DNA from 2 places in the Kyrpidia spormannii genome. Region 2 is predicted to be linked to the other one. Evidence: predicted binding sites of a transcription regulator. Region 2 holds the regulator's gene; the other holds the start of a gene.
What was found. The regulator CtsR, encoded in region 2, represses protease genes until heat stress. The targets are predictions, from matches to a motif close to ATGGTCAATAAAGGTCAAACA.

Region 1 (7,805 bases), 1.3 Mb from region 2:
GGTACGGCCAATTTGCCAAAAGACTGGACCGCGTCAATATGAAAAATGACCTTGGGCAAGCGCTTGAGCTGTTGGCCCAGGGTCTGTACCGGCTGAATCGCTCCCGTCTCGTTGTTGACGTGCATCACCGAGACCAGGATCGTGTCTTCCCGCAACGCCCCAAGCACCGCCCGGGCATCCACCACTCCGTTTGGTTCCGGAGGGACCCGGGTGACCTCGAAACCGACCTGCTCCAGGAAACCGCAGGTTTCCAGAACGGCGGCGTGCTCCACCGCCGTGGTCACGATGTGCTTGCCCCGTCCCCGGTGTGCCAGGGCCGTCCCCACCAGGGCGGCGTTAATCGCCTCGGTGCCCCCGGAGGTGAATACGATCTCCTTCGCTTTGACGCCGAGCAACCGGGCCACATCCGCCCGGGCGTCCTCTATCACGTCCTCCGCCGCCAACCCCAGGCGATGCGCCGAAGAAGGATTGCCGTATTGCTCCCGCAGTGCAGCCGTTGCCGCCTCCACCACTTCCGGAAGCGGCCGCGTGGTCGCACTGTTGTCTAGATAGATCAACCGCTTCACCTCCCACCGCTGGCGGTTCGTTTACCATTATAAAAAAGCCCCGGTCAACGGTACAACCGCTGTCCAGGGCTCTTTGTTCTCGGGACCCGGAGCCGGAGCGATCCGGGATCAGCCGCCGAACGCGCCCACCACGGCCTCCCCGGGCGTTTGACGCTCCAACCCGTGCCGCCCAATATAACGAACCAGATCCACCACCCGGCAGGAGTACCCCCATTCGTTATCGTACCAGGCCATGACCTTGATCATCCGGTCTCCCACCTGCATTGTGGAGAGTCCATCCACGATGGCCGATGCGCTGCGTCCGACAAAATCGATGGAAACCAGGGGCTCCTCCGTGTAATCGAGCACCCCACGCATCTGACCGAGGGAGGCCTCCCGCAACGCCCGGTTGACCTCCTCCACCGTGGCCGGCTCTTCCAAGGTCGCCACCAAGTCCACGATGGATACATCCGGAGTAGGCACCCGGAGGGAGATCCCGTCCAGCTTACCCGCTAACTCCGGCAATACCTTGCCCACCGTTTTCGCCGCGCCGGTGGTGGTGGGAATGATCGACTGCCCACACGCCCGGGCCCGGCGCAGATCTTTGTGGGGATTATCCAAATTCCGCTGGTCATTGGTATAAGCGTGAACCGTCGTCATCATGCCCTGAACAATGCCAAACCGGTCGTGAATCACCTTGGCCACCGGAGCCAGGCAGTTCGTCGTACAGGAGGCCGCCGAAAGGATGTGATGCCGGGAAGGATCATACACATCTTCGTTGACACCCATGACGATGGTGACATCTTCGTTTTTCCCAGGGGCTGTAATGACCACTTTCTTCGCGCCCTGCTGCACATGTTTACTGGCTCCATCCCGATCCCGAAATTTCCCCGTCGCCTCGATGACGATGTCGACGCCGAGATCCCCCCAGGGTAGCTGCAGTGGATCCCGATCGCTCAGCAGCCGGATCTCCCGGCCGTTCACCCACAGGCAACCGTCCCCGGCCTCCACGTCTCCGCGGAATAAACCGTGGACCGAGTCGTACTTCACCAAGTGTGCCAATGTTGCCGCGTCCGCTGTGGCGTTGACGGCCACGATATCCACATCGCTAAATCGCAGTGCCGCCCGCAAAACCATCCGGCCGATTCGTCCAAATCCGTTGATGCCGACTCGAATTGCCATCGACCTGCCTCCCTACCCGCAGATTCCTCCCTTCCATTGTACATGGTTTCACCCGATTGTTCTATACTGTTTTTCATGAGCCTTGAAAAAGTATGTCACATTTCCGCGAACATCGGGAAAACCCATCAAAGTCCAGAGCCTGTGATTACGGTTGCGCCCCCCGGAGGATAAACGCCAGCCCCATGATCAGAAACAAGGCGCCGGCCAGCACAAGAGCGATGGATAATTTCTTCAGCATTCCGCATCGACCCCTTTACGGATCTCCAACACCCGAAACGCTTCACCGAGACCCCCGGGGAGAAGGAGTTGTTTGATCGCGCGATTCCGCCGGGCCCGGGGATCAAAGGGCTGGTCCGCTGGGCAATCGGACAATTCCCGGGCAATTCCCGCATCCCACAGAAATTCGCCCAAGGACCCTTCAAAAACCACTTCTCCGCCCACTGCCTGGGCGACCCGCCGTAAAACCGTGAAATTCACATCCGCCGTGATATCCCTCTCCCCCGGCTCGTCCCACCACCGATCGAGACACCGGTGCTGAAAAAATGCCCGCAGGGTACCGTGGGGACGATGCGGTCCGTACAGGCGATCCTCGTCGTCCCCGTAATCGACAATGAGGACCAGCCCTTCCCTCAGCTGTTTAAACACGCGACGAATCCAGGCCGTGGCACCGGGGGCCACCTCGAACCCGCACTCGGGAGGTACCCGCGGGCGCCATTCTTCAAAGGCCCGGCGCCCCTCAGGCGAAGCCGGGCCGTACTTTCGAAGCCACCGACCGTCCGGTCCTAGATCCACCCAGGCCTCCTCCAGCCCCTCCGGGCCCCGCCGTAACAAGTGGGCAGGCATCGCATCCAAAAGCTCGTGGGCGATCACTATACCCCGGTCCAACCTCGGCATCTTCTCGGGCCAATCCACCGCCGTCCCGTAGTTCTCCAATCGGCGGGCCTGGTGCTTTCTCCAGGCCGGGGAGATCTCCACGATGGAATACCGGACACTCCCAACCCCCACCTCCGGCCACGCGGCGAAAATCTGCTCCGCCAGCCGTCCGGTCCCGGCGCCAAACTCCACGATTCGTACGTCCGGCCACCCGTACTGGCGGGCGCGCTGCGCCGCCCAAGCCGCGATGGTCTTTCCGTAAACCGGGTGAACATCCGGGGCGGTGTAAAAGTCCCCAGCCCGCCCAAACACATCATGTTCTCTCATGTAATAACCGCCCGCCGGGTCGTACAGCGCCCACTCCATGAAAGTGAAAGCGGTCATAGGCCCTTTCTGGCGAATCCGCTCGGCCAATCGCTCTTTTAAGGGGACCTGCCGCGAAGAAGCACCGGGTTGCCGGGGCTTTGGATCCGACACCTGGCTCACTGTCGGATCACGTCGTCGATCAGGCCGTATTCCTTCGCTTCATCCGCCGACATAAACCGATCGCGATCGGTATCCTCCTCAATCCGGGACAGGGGCTGACCGGTCCTCTCACTGAGAATTCGGTTTAACTTTTCCCGCACCCGCAGAATTCGATCCGCATGGATCTTGATGTCCACCGCCTGTCCTTGGACCCCGCCCAAGGGTTGGTGAATCATGATTTCGCTGTTGGGCAGAGCCCGCCGTTTTCCCTTCGCTCCAGCTGCCAATAGCACCGCTGCCATGCTCGCCGCCATCCCCACACAGATCGTCGCCACATCCGGACGGATGTACTGCATCGTATCGAGGATCGCCATCCCTGCCGTCACCGATCCCCCGGGGCTGTTAATGTACAGCGACACGTCCTTTTCCGGATCCTCGGCCGCCAAGAAAAGCAGTTGGGCGATCACCGAGTTCGCCACCTGGTCATCGATGGGCGTCCCGAGAAAAATAATCCGGTCTTTCAGAAGACGTGAATAAATATCGTACGATCGTTCCCCGCGACTTGTCTGTTCCACCACAATCGGTACAAAATACATACTTTCCCCTCCTTCATCCACCTTTATCCCCATTATGCCATATCGAACTTCAAAGGTCAAAAATGGTCAAAGAAAAAAGCGCCCCAGTATCCTTTGACCAGGGGCGCTCGTTCAAGCCTGACCCGGGCCCATACCTCGAACAGACTGACGGCAACCGGTCAGCCCTACCGAAACCGGACCCCGAATTTCCCCCGGCTGGTCCGGTACAACTCCACTTCCTTTGGGGGGGTGGGTCCATGAATCCGTTTATCCCCTTCCACCCACATGACGGCGCAGTAGGCTTCGAACTTGCTCTCATACAGTCCTGCCCAGTATATCCAGGACATGTTCCATCCCCTTCGCCGCTTTTCGCTTATTGTGCGATGTCGGCAAAGGGTTTATGCTCTCCCCACTCGCAAGGCGGGTGGCCTAAGCGGGACAGATCCTCACATCCAGACCCGGTCCCCGCCCACGTTTAGGATATTCTCATGACCGAGAACCTGCCCCATGACTTTCATCGCCATGGTGTTGGAACCGTGGGTAAAATACGACCCGCACAGCCGCTGCAGGATCTTCACCTTATAACCGGCGTCCGTGAGGGCAAACATCGTGGCCAGAATTGTGGTCTCAGAATCCACTCCCGCCAGGTGAACCTCTTCGATTCGAGCTTTCTCCAGGTGGTCCCGCACCTCGGGGTTCAGGGCCGAGTACGTCGTTTTCTCCACCACCACCGCCTTGTCGTGGTGCAACAACAGCGTATCCTCGCCTCGGTTATCTTCGTGCACCCAGTGAGTGAGAATAATGAGATCATATTCGTGGCCATGTTCATCCAGGTACTTTTGGCATAGGGTCTCAATGTAATCCAGGGTGTTCCCCAAAAAATCCTCTTGTACATCGGTGATCAGCAGTGCCTTTTTCATCGCCTCACGCCCTTTCTCCGCGATCGTCAGATTCCGTCCTCATGGTATCATCGGGAAATTCGCTTGTAAATCGCTTCACCAAACCGGCACAGACCAGTCTTCCTACTGCCTGATAATACCCCGACGCCGCTTCAAGTAAACGGTCAATCAACTCTTCGGGACAGCCTGTCGCTTGACAGACCTCCCGCTCTCGATGGAGCAACGGGCCGAACTCTGTCACTTCCCGCCTGGCGGACTCCGCAATCCGGTCCAACTCCTGCAACGGATACCACTCCCAGCCCTTTGCTCCCTTACCCACAGCGACCTCCCCCCGGCTCCGATCGACTCGTCTGATGCAAGGCTTGTTCGAGCCACGAGGAGAGAATGAGCAGCCGTTCACTGGCCCTACCCGAGGCGAGGAGTCGCTGCCGTTCCATGATGTCCAGCTCCAAGGTCCCAGCCACCAGCCAGGTCAGCCGGGCAGGATCCCGGGGGATGTGCCAAGAGGTCTGATTCTGGGGTCGGCGGGCAGCGTTATAATGGTGAAACTGCGCCCTTACCCGGGCGACCAACGCCTCAATCTCCCGAAACGGCTCTTCCACATCGTAGAGGGGTTGTACCCGGGCGGTAAGACAGGGGCCGTCATAGGCGCTATAGAGAACGCGGAACCGTTGGCGGCCGGTCACCTTGACCGACATTCTCCCGTCCGCGAATTGAGTGACCTCCTGAATCCAGGCCGTTGTGCCTACCCGATGGGGCACCGCCTCATCGCCGACCTCATCCCCGCTTTGAATTAAGGTCACGCCAAAAGGCACCCTTTGCATCAGACACCACTCGATCATCGTGCGGTATCGCCGTTCAAACACGTGCAAAGCCAGAGTCTGGCGGGGGAAGAGCACGGTGTGTAACGGAAACAGCGGGAGGTCAAACCACTCCAATGGAGAATCCCTCCGTTCATGCCTTTACGGCTCGGATTTTCAACCGGATATGCCGGATCCTTCGCGAAATTTGGGTTGTCCGTCCGCCCCATTCTGCGTATGATGATACATAAGAACGAGTTATCTGCTCGTCGGATGATCCGTAAGGAGGGTGGAGCAATGGTGGCCAAGGAGCATCTGCTTGCATTGAAAAACCGCATCCTCCCCCCCGGGGCCGGTCCGGTCATTGAACTGCTCTCCCAGCACCATCAGCAACTCGAGATGACCTCGATCATCCTGGAGCACGTACCGCTCATCATCATCGGTCGCCACGGCATGATCGCCCGGCTGCCAATCGACGGACGGATCACCAAGCTGAGTCAGCCTCCCGAGATCCTGACGTCTTTGCAGCGATTCTTTGAAGGCGAACAAATTTTGTACGTGTTTATCAACCTGCCCGAAATCCAATTCCCCGCCGCGGTGACGGAAGTCATTCGCGAAGTGGAGGAACGCGTTCAGAAACGGGATGAGTTGATGCGCCAGATCGATGAAGCGCTGGAACGCCGGGACCGGGGAGCCTTTCTTCGCCTCGCGCAAAGCCTTGCCCAGCTGGAAGAGTAACCCATCGCCGGGTCAAACCCGGCGTTTTTTTGTGCGAACCGCCCTCAGAGACGGCCTATTCCCCCTCTTCCCCCATTTCGGAACCCTCCTGGCGGATGTCGAGCAGATGACCATACCGCTTGACGAACACTTCGGAAATCTCCCGGTGCTCCTGGCCGTTCAGAGGCTCCACCGCCACCTCACCCGGTTCGCCTTCCAGCCGGAAAAACCAGATCATCGGGTTGGTCTCGGCCTTGCGATCGTAATAAGCTCCGTAGCGCCTTCCCCGGTGTTCAAACAGGGCACCCAGAGCCGCCTCCGCCACCTCGTCCTCCTCGTGCACCGACACAAAAAAGACATCCCCAACCTCCGCCAAAACCCTCTCCGTGAATGTCTCGCCCGGATACTCGAGGACAGTGGCCCCGCCGTCATCCCCTTCGTGCAAGACGTAAAGGTCCCTCCGCCCATCCCGGTCGAACTGCCAGAGCACCAGGTGGGCCTCCCCGTAAAAAAATGCGTACGGCCGGGCCTTGGTGAACGTAAACACCACCTTCGTCTCCCCCCGAATCCCCGTACGTGTGAACATGGCAGCGGCAGGGCTTCCCCCTGCCGACCGCCGTCAACGTTTCCAAGACAGATACTGCTTGCGCACCGCTTCTTCGGTGTTCTCTTTCGTCAAAGACGCGCACATAAACAATAACGCCACAATCGCAGCCGCCGCGGCCACCACCCCGAGCATAACGAATCCGCCTCCTTTTCCAGTACCCTTCCCCCTAAGCATAAAAACAATCCAATGTCCCCGTCAAGTCAAGCCAACACTTTTCCCGGATTTCTACGTTCCGTCGACGTCATCAAATTGTTCCTTCACTCAATCCCATCCGCCTTGCACCCGATATCCACTCCGAATACAATCGAAACGATACGATGATCCTGGGCCAACACGCCGGACGCCCAGACCGTCCAGACGGCTATCCGGGTCCGAAAGCCCAGTCAAGGGGGAACGATCTTGGCTTTAGACGTGAACGAATTATGGGCACAAGCCTACGAACTGGGACTGCTCATCGCCGACTCTTCGGAAATCGAAGCGTACCGCCTGGCGGAGAAAGCCCTGGGCGAGAACGCCGAAGCCCAGGCACTCATGAGGGAACTCCGGGAACAACAAGAACAGCTGGACCGCCTCAGGGCTTACGGCTCCGGGGAACATTTGCGGCCTCTCGAGGAAAGCATCGAGGAGATTCTGAAAGCCCTCGATGCCATCCCCGAGGTCGTAGCGTTCAAGAATGCCCAGCAACAGGTGAACGACCTTTTGAAAGAGGTGACCCGGACCATCCTGTCCGCCATGCAGGATCCTCCTGAACCTCCACCCGGCCCACGCGATTGCGGTTGTGATTAAGGTTGCCGAGGAACGGAAAAACATGCTATGATGAGTCGAATTCCCCGAGAGGAGTCGATGGTATCCGTGCCTCATGACAACCATGTTCACGACGAACACCACGACCACGATCATGACGAAACCGTTCTCCTGGAGGACGAGAATGGAAACGAGCGGGAATTTCGGATCGTCGACGTGATTGAAGTTGGCGGTAAGGAATACGCCGTTCTCGTGCCCGAAGATGAACCCGAAGGAGACGGCGTCGTCCTCCGCATCGACACCGACGCAGATGGCGAAGAATATTTAGTGGACATTGAAGACGATGCGGAATGGGACCGGGTCGTCCAGGCGTATGAAGCCGCTGTTGAGGAGGACAA
Region 2 (7,805 bases):
ATCTCATCCAACAAAACCACCGAGTAGGGTTTGCGCCGGATCTTTTCGGTGAGTTGCCCACCCTCTTCATATCCCACGTAACCGGGAGGCGCCCCAATCAACCGCGAAGTCGTGTGGCGCTCCATATACTCGGACATGTCGATGCGGACGACGGCATTCTCATCGCCAAACATCGCTTCTGCCAGGGCCCGGGCCAGCTCCGTTTTCCCGACCCCGGTGGGGCCAAGGAAGATAAAAGAACCAATGGGCCGTTTCGGATCTTTCAACCCTGCCCTCGCCCGGCGAATCGCCCGGGACACGGCTTCCACCGCTTCATCCTGGCCGATCACCCGCTTGTGCAGGATCTCTTCCATGTGCAACAGCCGCTCGGACTCCTCTTCGGCCAATTTCTTCACGGGAATACCGGTCCAACTGGACACGATCTCCGCGATATCCTCCTCAGTGACCACTGAATCCTTGGAGGCTTGCTTTTGTTGCCATTCTTGCTTCCGTTTCTCGAGTTCTTCCCGCAGCCGTTGCTCCCTATCCCGCAAGGCAGCCGCCTTTTCGAATTCCTGGCTCTGCACCGCGGCTTCTTTCTCCTTGCGCACCTCTTCCAGCTGCTCCTCGAGCTCTTTGAGATTCGGCGGTGCCGTATGGGTCCGGAGCCGCACCCTGGAGGCCGCTTCGTCGATCAGATCGATGGCCTTGTCCGGAAGGTAACGATCGCTGATATAACGATCGGACAGGCGCACCGCTGCTTCGAGGGCCTCGTCACTGATCTTCACCCGATGATGGGCTTCATACCGATCTCGCAGACCGTGAAGAATCTGGATAGCTTCCTCCGGCGTCGGTTGATCCACCATGATCGGTTGGAACCGCCGTTCCAAGGCCGCATCTTTCTCAATGTGTTTTCGGTACTCATCCAGTGTCGTGGCGCCGATACATTGCAATTCGCCTCGGGCCAAAGCTGGTTTCAAGATATTGGACGCATCAATGGCCCCTTCCGCCCCACCGGCGCCGATGAGGGTGTGCAGCTCATCAATAAACAGGATCACGTTTCCAGCTTGGCGAATCTCATCCATGATCTTTTTCAGGCGATCTTCAAATTCCCCCCGGTACTTCGTCCCGGCCACCACCGTTCCCATGTCCAGAACCATAACCCGCTTGTTGCGGAGTATCTCGGGAATCTCGTTGGCGACAATGCGTTGGGCCAGACCTTCGGCGATGGCCGTTTTGCCGACTCCCGGCTCGCCGATGAGCACCGGATTGTTCTTCGTGCGCCGGGACAGTACCTGAATGACCCGCTCGATCTCCTTATTGCGCCCAATCACCGGGTCGAGTTTGCCGTCCCTCGCCATCTGGGTCAAATCCCGGGCGAGGCTGTCCAAGGTCGGCGTATTGGCAGACTGCTGATTCTCCTGATTCGTTTCCGCGGAATCCCCGCCGAGCAACTGAATGACTTGCTGCCGGGCTTTGGGAAGGCTCACCCCGAGGTTGTTGAGCACCCGGGCGGCCACCCCCTCGCCCTCGCGAATCAAGCCCAGCAGAATATGCTCGGTCCCCACATAGTTATGGCCCAGCTTCCGAGCCTCATCGATAGAGAGCTCAATCACTTTCTTCGCCCGGGGAGTATAGGTCATGGCCGCTCCTTGCCCCGGGCCCCGACCGATGATCTTCTCCACTTCCCGCTGAATCTTCTCGCTGCTCAGCCCTAAACTCATCAGGGCTTTTGCTGCGATTCCGTCCCCTTCCCGGACGAGACCCAGGAGGATATGTTCGGTCCCAATTCCCGAATGCCCGAGGCGACTCGCCTCTTCATGCGCCAGGGCCAAGACTTTTTGTGCCCGCTCGGTGAAACGTCCGAACATCATTCGTCAACACCCCCATCGTCTTGTGTATGTCCTGTCCTATACCGACTAACCGCATGATGCGGGGTCCAAATTCCACTCCAGATCACGTCGTGACACCGTCCTTCAGGCGGACAGCGCACGCAGCCGCTCTCGAATCAAGGCCGCCCGGTGCACGTCGCGTTCTTGAGGAGAAAGTTCCCGGCCTTCATAAGTCTGCAGAAGGGCCGGTCGGGTTAACACCATCAGCTCTTTCAAAATTCCTTTAGGCACCCCGGTAATGATACCGAGGTCGATCCCCAAACGGACATCCGACAATCGTTGCATCGTTTCTTTAGAATCGAGGCGCTTGGCGTACCGCAGGATGCCGTAGGACCGACCGATGCGGTCCTCTAACTCGGGCCTGTTTTGCTCTAGCAGCAACTGCCTAGCCCGCCGTTCATGTTCGATCAGCTGTCGGGTCACCCCGTACAGATTGTGAACGATCTCCTCTTCAGACTGTCCTAAAGTAATTTGATTCGACACCTGAAAGAGATTTCCTACTGCTTCCGTCCCTTCCCCATAAATCCCCCGGACAGCGAGTCCCACTTGGGAGATGGCATGAAGGACCCGGCGAATCTGATCGGTCATCACCAGAGCGGGCAAATGCATCATCACCGAGGCCCGCATTCCCGTCCCGACGTTCGTGGGGCAGGCAGTCAGATATCCTCTTTTTTCATCATATGCCCAATCGAGCGTCGCTTCCAGCGCATCATCCACCCGACTGGCCATGTCCCAGGCAGGTTTGAGTTGTAGCCCGGGGAAAAGGCATTGGATGCGCAAATGGTCCTCTTCGCCCACCATAATGCTGATGGTTTCATCGTCCCGAAGCACTACGGCACTCCGCCTGGGGTGTTCCACGAGGTCCGGGCTGATCAAATGTTTTTCCATCAACACCTCTCGGTCTAACTCATGAACTCGATTCATCGGCAACATCTCAAAGTGACCCAAGTCCTGGACCGACGGATGGCGAAGGGCCCGGTTCACCCGCTCCAAAACCTCATCCATCTGTCCCTCGGTGGCCAACATGGGGAAGGGAAGGTCAGCCAGATTCCGAGCCAGCCTGACCCTTGTGCTCATTACCATCTCATCTTCTGGACCGTCGGCGCGCATCCAATAGCTGGATGTCCGATGGACAAAATCCTCCAATGACACCTCACATCCCCCCTCGGTTCACCCGCCGAGCTGTTGCTCGAGAGCCCGGATTTGATCCCGTAGGCGAGCCGCTTCTTCGAATTGTTCCAAGCGAACCTTTTCCCGCAACTGCTCCTTCAGATGCTCCAGTTCCCGCCGCACCCGCAACTTCCCGCCCCCGCGGCGCGGAACTTTGCCGGTGTGAGTGGTGCTGCCGTGGATGCGGCGGAGCATTGGGTCCAAAACTGGATCAAAGGCCTGGTAACAGTTTGGACAACCGAAACGGCTCACCTGGGTGAACTGCTGATAGGTCAAGCCACAAGTCGGACAACGAAGGGTCTGAACCTGGGGAACCCCAGGGGCCGCCTCCCCGCTAAAAAAGCTCCCGAGTAGGTTAGGAAAAGAAAACGCCCCGGGGACAAACTGCAACTCCCCCGATTCGTTGGCACAAATCTCGCATAAGTGTCGTTCCGATTTCTGGCCGTTTACAATCTTCGTCATGTGCACCGTGGCAGGCCGTTTGCCACATTGTTGACAAATCACGATCCTCACCCTCTCAGAAGCTCCACCAGCATCGCTCGAAGCAATCTGGCGCGCAATTGATCGCGATAGGGAATCGGTCCCCGCAGCACGTCCCGGCACACGGCGGCGTGCAACAGGCGCACCTCCCGTTCGGTCACGAATCCATCTTCAAACAGATGATCGATAATATCGTGGGCCTCTCGTTGTGTCACTTCCTCGCCAATGAGGCGAATGAGCTCGTCGTGGATGGGCCGTTCCTGGCCGAATTCCAACTTTCGGATGCGGATATAGCCGCCTCCACCTCGCTTGGATTCAACAATGTAACCGCGTTCCACAGTAAACCGTGTGCTGATGACGTAGTTAATCTGAGAAGGAACGCAATTGAACTGTTCGGCGAGTTCGCCTCGCTGGATCTCTACGACGCCATCACGGCTCTGTTGAAGGATCGATTTTAGATGTTGCTCGATCAGATCTGTGATATTACGCATCGACCCTCCCCCTTCAGAGTCGCCCTATGGAGGCGTTTGACTTTGACTAACTTTGACCTTCGGCCTCATTATAACCTTTTCTTGGGGGAGGATGCAAGAGGGCGGCGAAAATTTTTTATCCACCCTGTTTCTTTTCTAGTATGGGTTGTATACTTCAAGATATCCGTCCGATCAGCGGCCTTCATGCCCCTTGCAAGAAGTGGAATTTTTGAGTACACTGGGACAAAACGAACGATTGGTAGGGGAGATCCAACCATGGCGGGGAATAAGTACGAAGAAATCGCTGCAGCGGCCATCCAGCTGTTTGAACAAAAGGGGTACCATGCTACATCAGTTCAGGACATCGCCGATGCGGTAGGGCTTCAAAAAGGCAGTCTTTACCACTACATCGCGAGCAAAGAAGAACTGCTGCTCAAGATCACCCACCAGGCCATCAGCGGATTCGTGCGCAGGCTGGAGGAGATCATTGACACGGACCTGCCTGTGGAAGAGCGCTTCCGCCAGGGAATCCGTACGCACATGCAGTATATCACCCAGTACCTTTCCATGTCCACAGTACTGCTCCGGGAAGCTTTTTCACTCGGGGAACCTCATAATGAGGTCATTCGAGATCTAACCGATCGCTACCTGAACCTCTGGACCCAGATCATCAATGAAGGGGTAGCGGCAGGAGTTTTCTACGTAAAGGACAGCCGCATTGCAGCCCTCACCATCCTGGGGTCGTGTAACTGGGTGTACCGATGGTTTAAAGAAGAAGGAAAATACACCGCCGAAGAGATTGCGGATCAGATGGCGGATCTGTTTTTAAACGGCCTCAAAAAGGGAAGGACGTGACGGGTGGCCGCGACTGGGAATCGCACCAGAATGGTTCCCGGGCTGGCAGACACCCCCAGCCCGCGGATGTCGGAATACTGGTCACAGAACCTTGGACAAAAAAGCCCGGGTTCGCTCTTGTTGAGGATGGTCGAACACATCCGCCGGAGTGCCTTCCTCCACGACATAACCGCCATCCATGAATAACACTCGATCGCCCACTTCCCTGGCAAACCCCATCTCATGAGTGACCACCACCATGGTCATACCGTCCCTGGCCAGGTCTTTCATGACGGCGAGGACTTCCCCGACCATTTCCGGATCGAGGGCGGAAGTGGGCTCATCAAACAGCATCACCTTGGGTTTCATGGCCAAAGCCCTGGCGATGGCCACCCGCTGTTGCTGTCCGCCCGACAACTGGTCCGGCATTGCGTTAGCCTTCTCAGGAATACCGACCTTACGAAGCAGTTCCTCGGCTAATTCCGTGGCCTCCGCCTTTGATTTCCCCAGAACTTTGATCGGGCCGATGGTGATGTTATCCATAACGCTCAAATGATGAAACAGGTTAAAGCGTTGGAACACCATGCCGACTTGTTTTCGAATCTCGATCAAGTCCGCTTTATGGCCCGTCAACTCGTGGCCAGCGATGACAATGTGGCCGGAGGTGGGTTTTTCTAGACCATTGAGACAGCGCAGGAACGTGCTTTTTCCTGAACCCGATGGTCCGATGATGACCACAACCTCTTGAGCCGCCACTTCCACGGAAATGTCCTGCAAAACCACGTGGTCGCCAAACTGTTTGCGAAGATTTTTAACGCTGATCAACCTGCAGCCTCCTCTCCAGATACTGCGAAAGCTTGGTCAGCAGGAGAATAACTATAAGGTACAACACCGCCACCGCCGTCCAGAACTGTAGAGCAAAATAAGTGGTAACGATGACAATTTGTGCTGCTCGAACGAGCTCCGTGATGGAAATGACCGACAACAGAGACGTGTCTTTGATCGTTTGAATAAACTGGTTGACAAGGGGCGGAATCATTCGTTTGAACGCCTGGGGCAAAATGATATATCTCATTTTTTGGTACGACGTCATGCCAATGCTCTCTGCGGCCTCCCACTGGCCTTTATCGACGGATAATATGCCCGCCCGGATAATCTCGGTGATATAAGCGCCTTCATTCAGCGCCAGCGCTGCAGCCCCGGCTAGTAACGTGTAAAAATCCCCAAACCATTGGTGGAGGGGGAGGACTTGGGGCAAGCCGAAATAAATGAAAAAGATCTGGACCAGGAGCGGAGTGCCTCGGAAAATATCAACGTATACCGTACCCAAGGCGCGAAGAATGCGACTGCCCGAGAGACGAAAAAGAGCGAAGATCAAGCCCAGAACTGTCCCGAGAACCACGGCGTACAAGGAGTACTCCAGGGTATAACCTAGTCCCTGGATCAGCATGGAGGAATTCTGCAATACCGATTGCCAAGCTTCCATGTTTCCCCTCCTTACAGCTTCTAGCCGGCGGAACCAACCCCTGGGGAATATGAATCGGCCGTCAGAACCCGCCGGAGCGATCCTGACGGCCGCCAATCCCATGCCAGGTGAAGATTTACCTCTCAGTGTTTAATCTTGCCATTGGGTTCGTCGCCAAAATACTGTTGATACAGTTTGTCATAAGTGCCGTCGGCCATCACCTGTTTCAGACCGTCATTGATTTTCTGAAGCAGGTCTGGTGCGTTCTTCCGCACAGCAATCCCGTAGTCCTCACCGGTCAACAGCGGACCTACGATCTTTACGTTATCGTGACCCGTCCTGATATAGTTCAGATTAACGGGGTTGTCGAACACGACAGCATCTGCCCCGCCGTTCTGCAGTTCACTGTAGGCGTCGCTGATGTTGGTAAACCGTTTCACATTGACACCGGGTTTCTTGCTAAACATCAGATCCGCGGTGGTACCCAGTTTTACGGCAACAGTCTTCCCGGTGAGATCGTCGGGGCCGTTAATTGTGGTATTGTCCTTTTTCACAAGGATAGATAGCCCGGAATGATAATAAGGATCCGAGAAATTCACAGATTTCTTGCGGTCGTCCGTAATGGTGATACCGGCGACGGCCACGTCAATATCCCCGGTCTGTAGGGCGGGAATGAGCCCCTGGAAGTCCATCGTCTTCAGGTCGACTTGCATATTCTCCTTCTGCGCAATGGCTTTGATTAAATCGATATCAAAACCGGTAACCTGGCCATTTTTCTCCGTTTCAAAAGGCGGAAATGTCGTATCGGCCCCCACGTGCAATGTGACCGGCTGGGCTTGGCCACTCTGACCACTGCTCGAAGACGTTGACGACCCTGTACCGCAACCGGCCAGGGTTAGACCCAACACAAGGGCCCCAAGTCCAAAAGCAAGTCTTCTCATACAACTGACCCCCTTTATTTTTAAATATCTGTGTCCGATAGGTTATTATAACATATCGAAGCTCGGTGTACAGTGGGAGCCCATGGCAGTCGATTTCGATGGACGACGTGCATATAGGAAAGCCCCGCAGGAAAGATCCTGCGGGGCTTGCGGGAACGCGCCCGGCAACGTCCTACTCTCCCAGGGCCCTGCGGCCCAAGTACCATCGGCGCTGGAGGACTTCACTTCTGTGTTCGGAATGGTGACAGGTGTTTCCCCTCCGCTCTCGTCACCCGACCCTCGTTCCCTCAAAACCGAAAAGCCACCACAGCTTGAGAAAGCCTCGACCGATTCGTATCCGTCCGCTTCACGCCTCGCGGCGCTTCCACGCCGGACCGATCTACCTCGTCTTCTCCAAGGGGTCTTACCACCTTGCGGTGTGGGAAACCTCATCTTGAGGCGGGCTTCGCGCTTAGATGCATTCAGCGCTTCTCCCTCCCCGACTTGGCTACCCAGCGGTGCGCCTGGCGGCACAACTGGGACACCAGCGGTCGGTCCATCCCGGTCCTCTCGTACTAAGGACAGCCCCTCTCAA

Region 1: a site for CtsR is predicted at 3,714-3,734, ahead of clpP (ATP-dependent Clp endopeptidase proteolytic subunit ClpP). Genes of this name have one in related genera too.

What each region holds. Positions count from the first base shown of each region.
Region 1 is NZ_CP024955.1:1,363,025-1,370,829, reverse strand. Features, by position in the region: gene CVV65_RS06975 (cysteine desulfurase family protein) at 1-566, opposite strand, end outside; gene CVV65_RS06970 (glyceraldehyde-3-phosphate dehydrogenase) at 675-1,727, opposite strand; gene CVV65_RS06965 (class I SAM-dependent methyltransferase) at 1,959-3,086, opposite strand; gene clpP (ATP-dependent Clp endopeptidase proteolytic subunit ClpP) at 3,083-3,661, opposite strand; gene CVV65_RS16935 (hypothetical protein) at 3,826-3,987, opposite strand; gene CVV65_RS06955 (cysteine hydrolase family protein) at 4,087-4,560, opposite strand; gene CVV65_RS06950 (hypothetical protein) at 4,565-4,858, opposite strand; gene CVV65_RS06945 (LON peptidase substrate-binding domain-containing protein) at 4,851-5,477, opposite strand; gene CVV65_RS06940 (IDEAL domain-containing protein) at 5,637-6,077, shown strand; gene CVV65_RS06935 (hypothetical protein) at 6,133-6,642, opposite strand; gene CVV65_RS06930 (YlbF/YmcA family competence regulator) at 7,063-7,449, shown strand; gene CVV65_RS06925 (DUF1292 domain-containing protein) at 7,507-7,805, shown strand, end outside.
Region 2 is NZ_CP024955.1:109,749-117,553, reverse strand. Features, by position in the region: gene CVV65_RS00640 (ATP-dependent Clp protease ATP-binding subunit) at 1-1,853, opposite strand, end outside; gene CVV65_RS00635 (protein arginine kinase) at 1,956-3,023, opposite strand; gene CVV65_RS00630 (UvrB/UvrC motif-containing protein) at 3,042-3,545, opposite strand; gene CVV65_RS00625 (CtsR family transcriptional regulator) at 3,551-4,012, opposite strand; gene CVV65_RS00620 (TetR/AcrR family transcriptional regulator) at 4,268-4,846, shown strand; gene CVV65_RS00615 (amino acid ABC transporter ATP-binding protein) at 4,928-5,650, opposite strand; gene CVV65_RS00610 (amino acid ABC transporter permease) at 5,637-6,311, opposite strand; gene CVV65_RS00605 (basic amino acid ABC transporter substrate-binding protein) at 6,434-7,231, opposite strand; rRNA gene rrf (5S ribosomal RNA) at 7,391-7,507, opposite strand; rRNA gene CVV65_RS00595 (23S ribosomal RNA) at 7,542-7,805, opposite strand, start outside.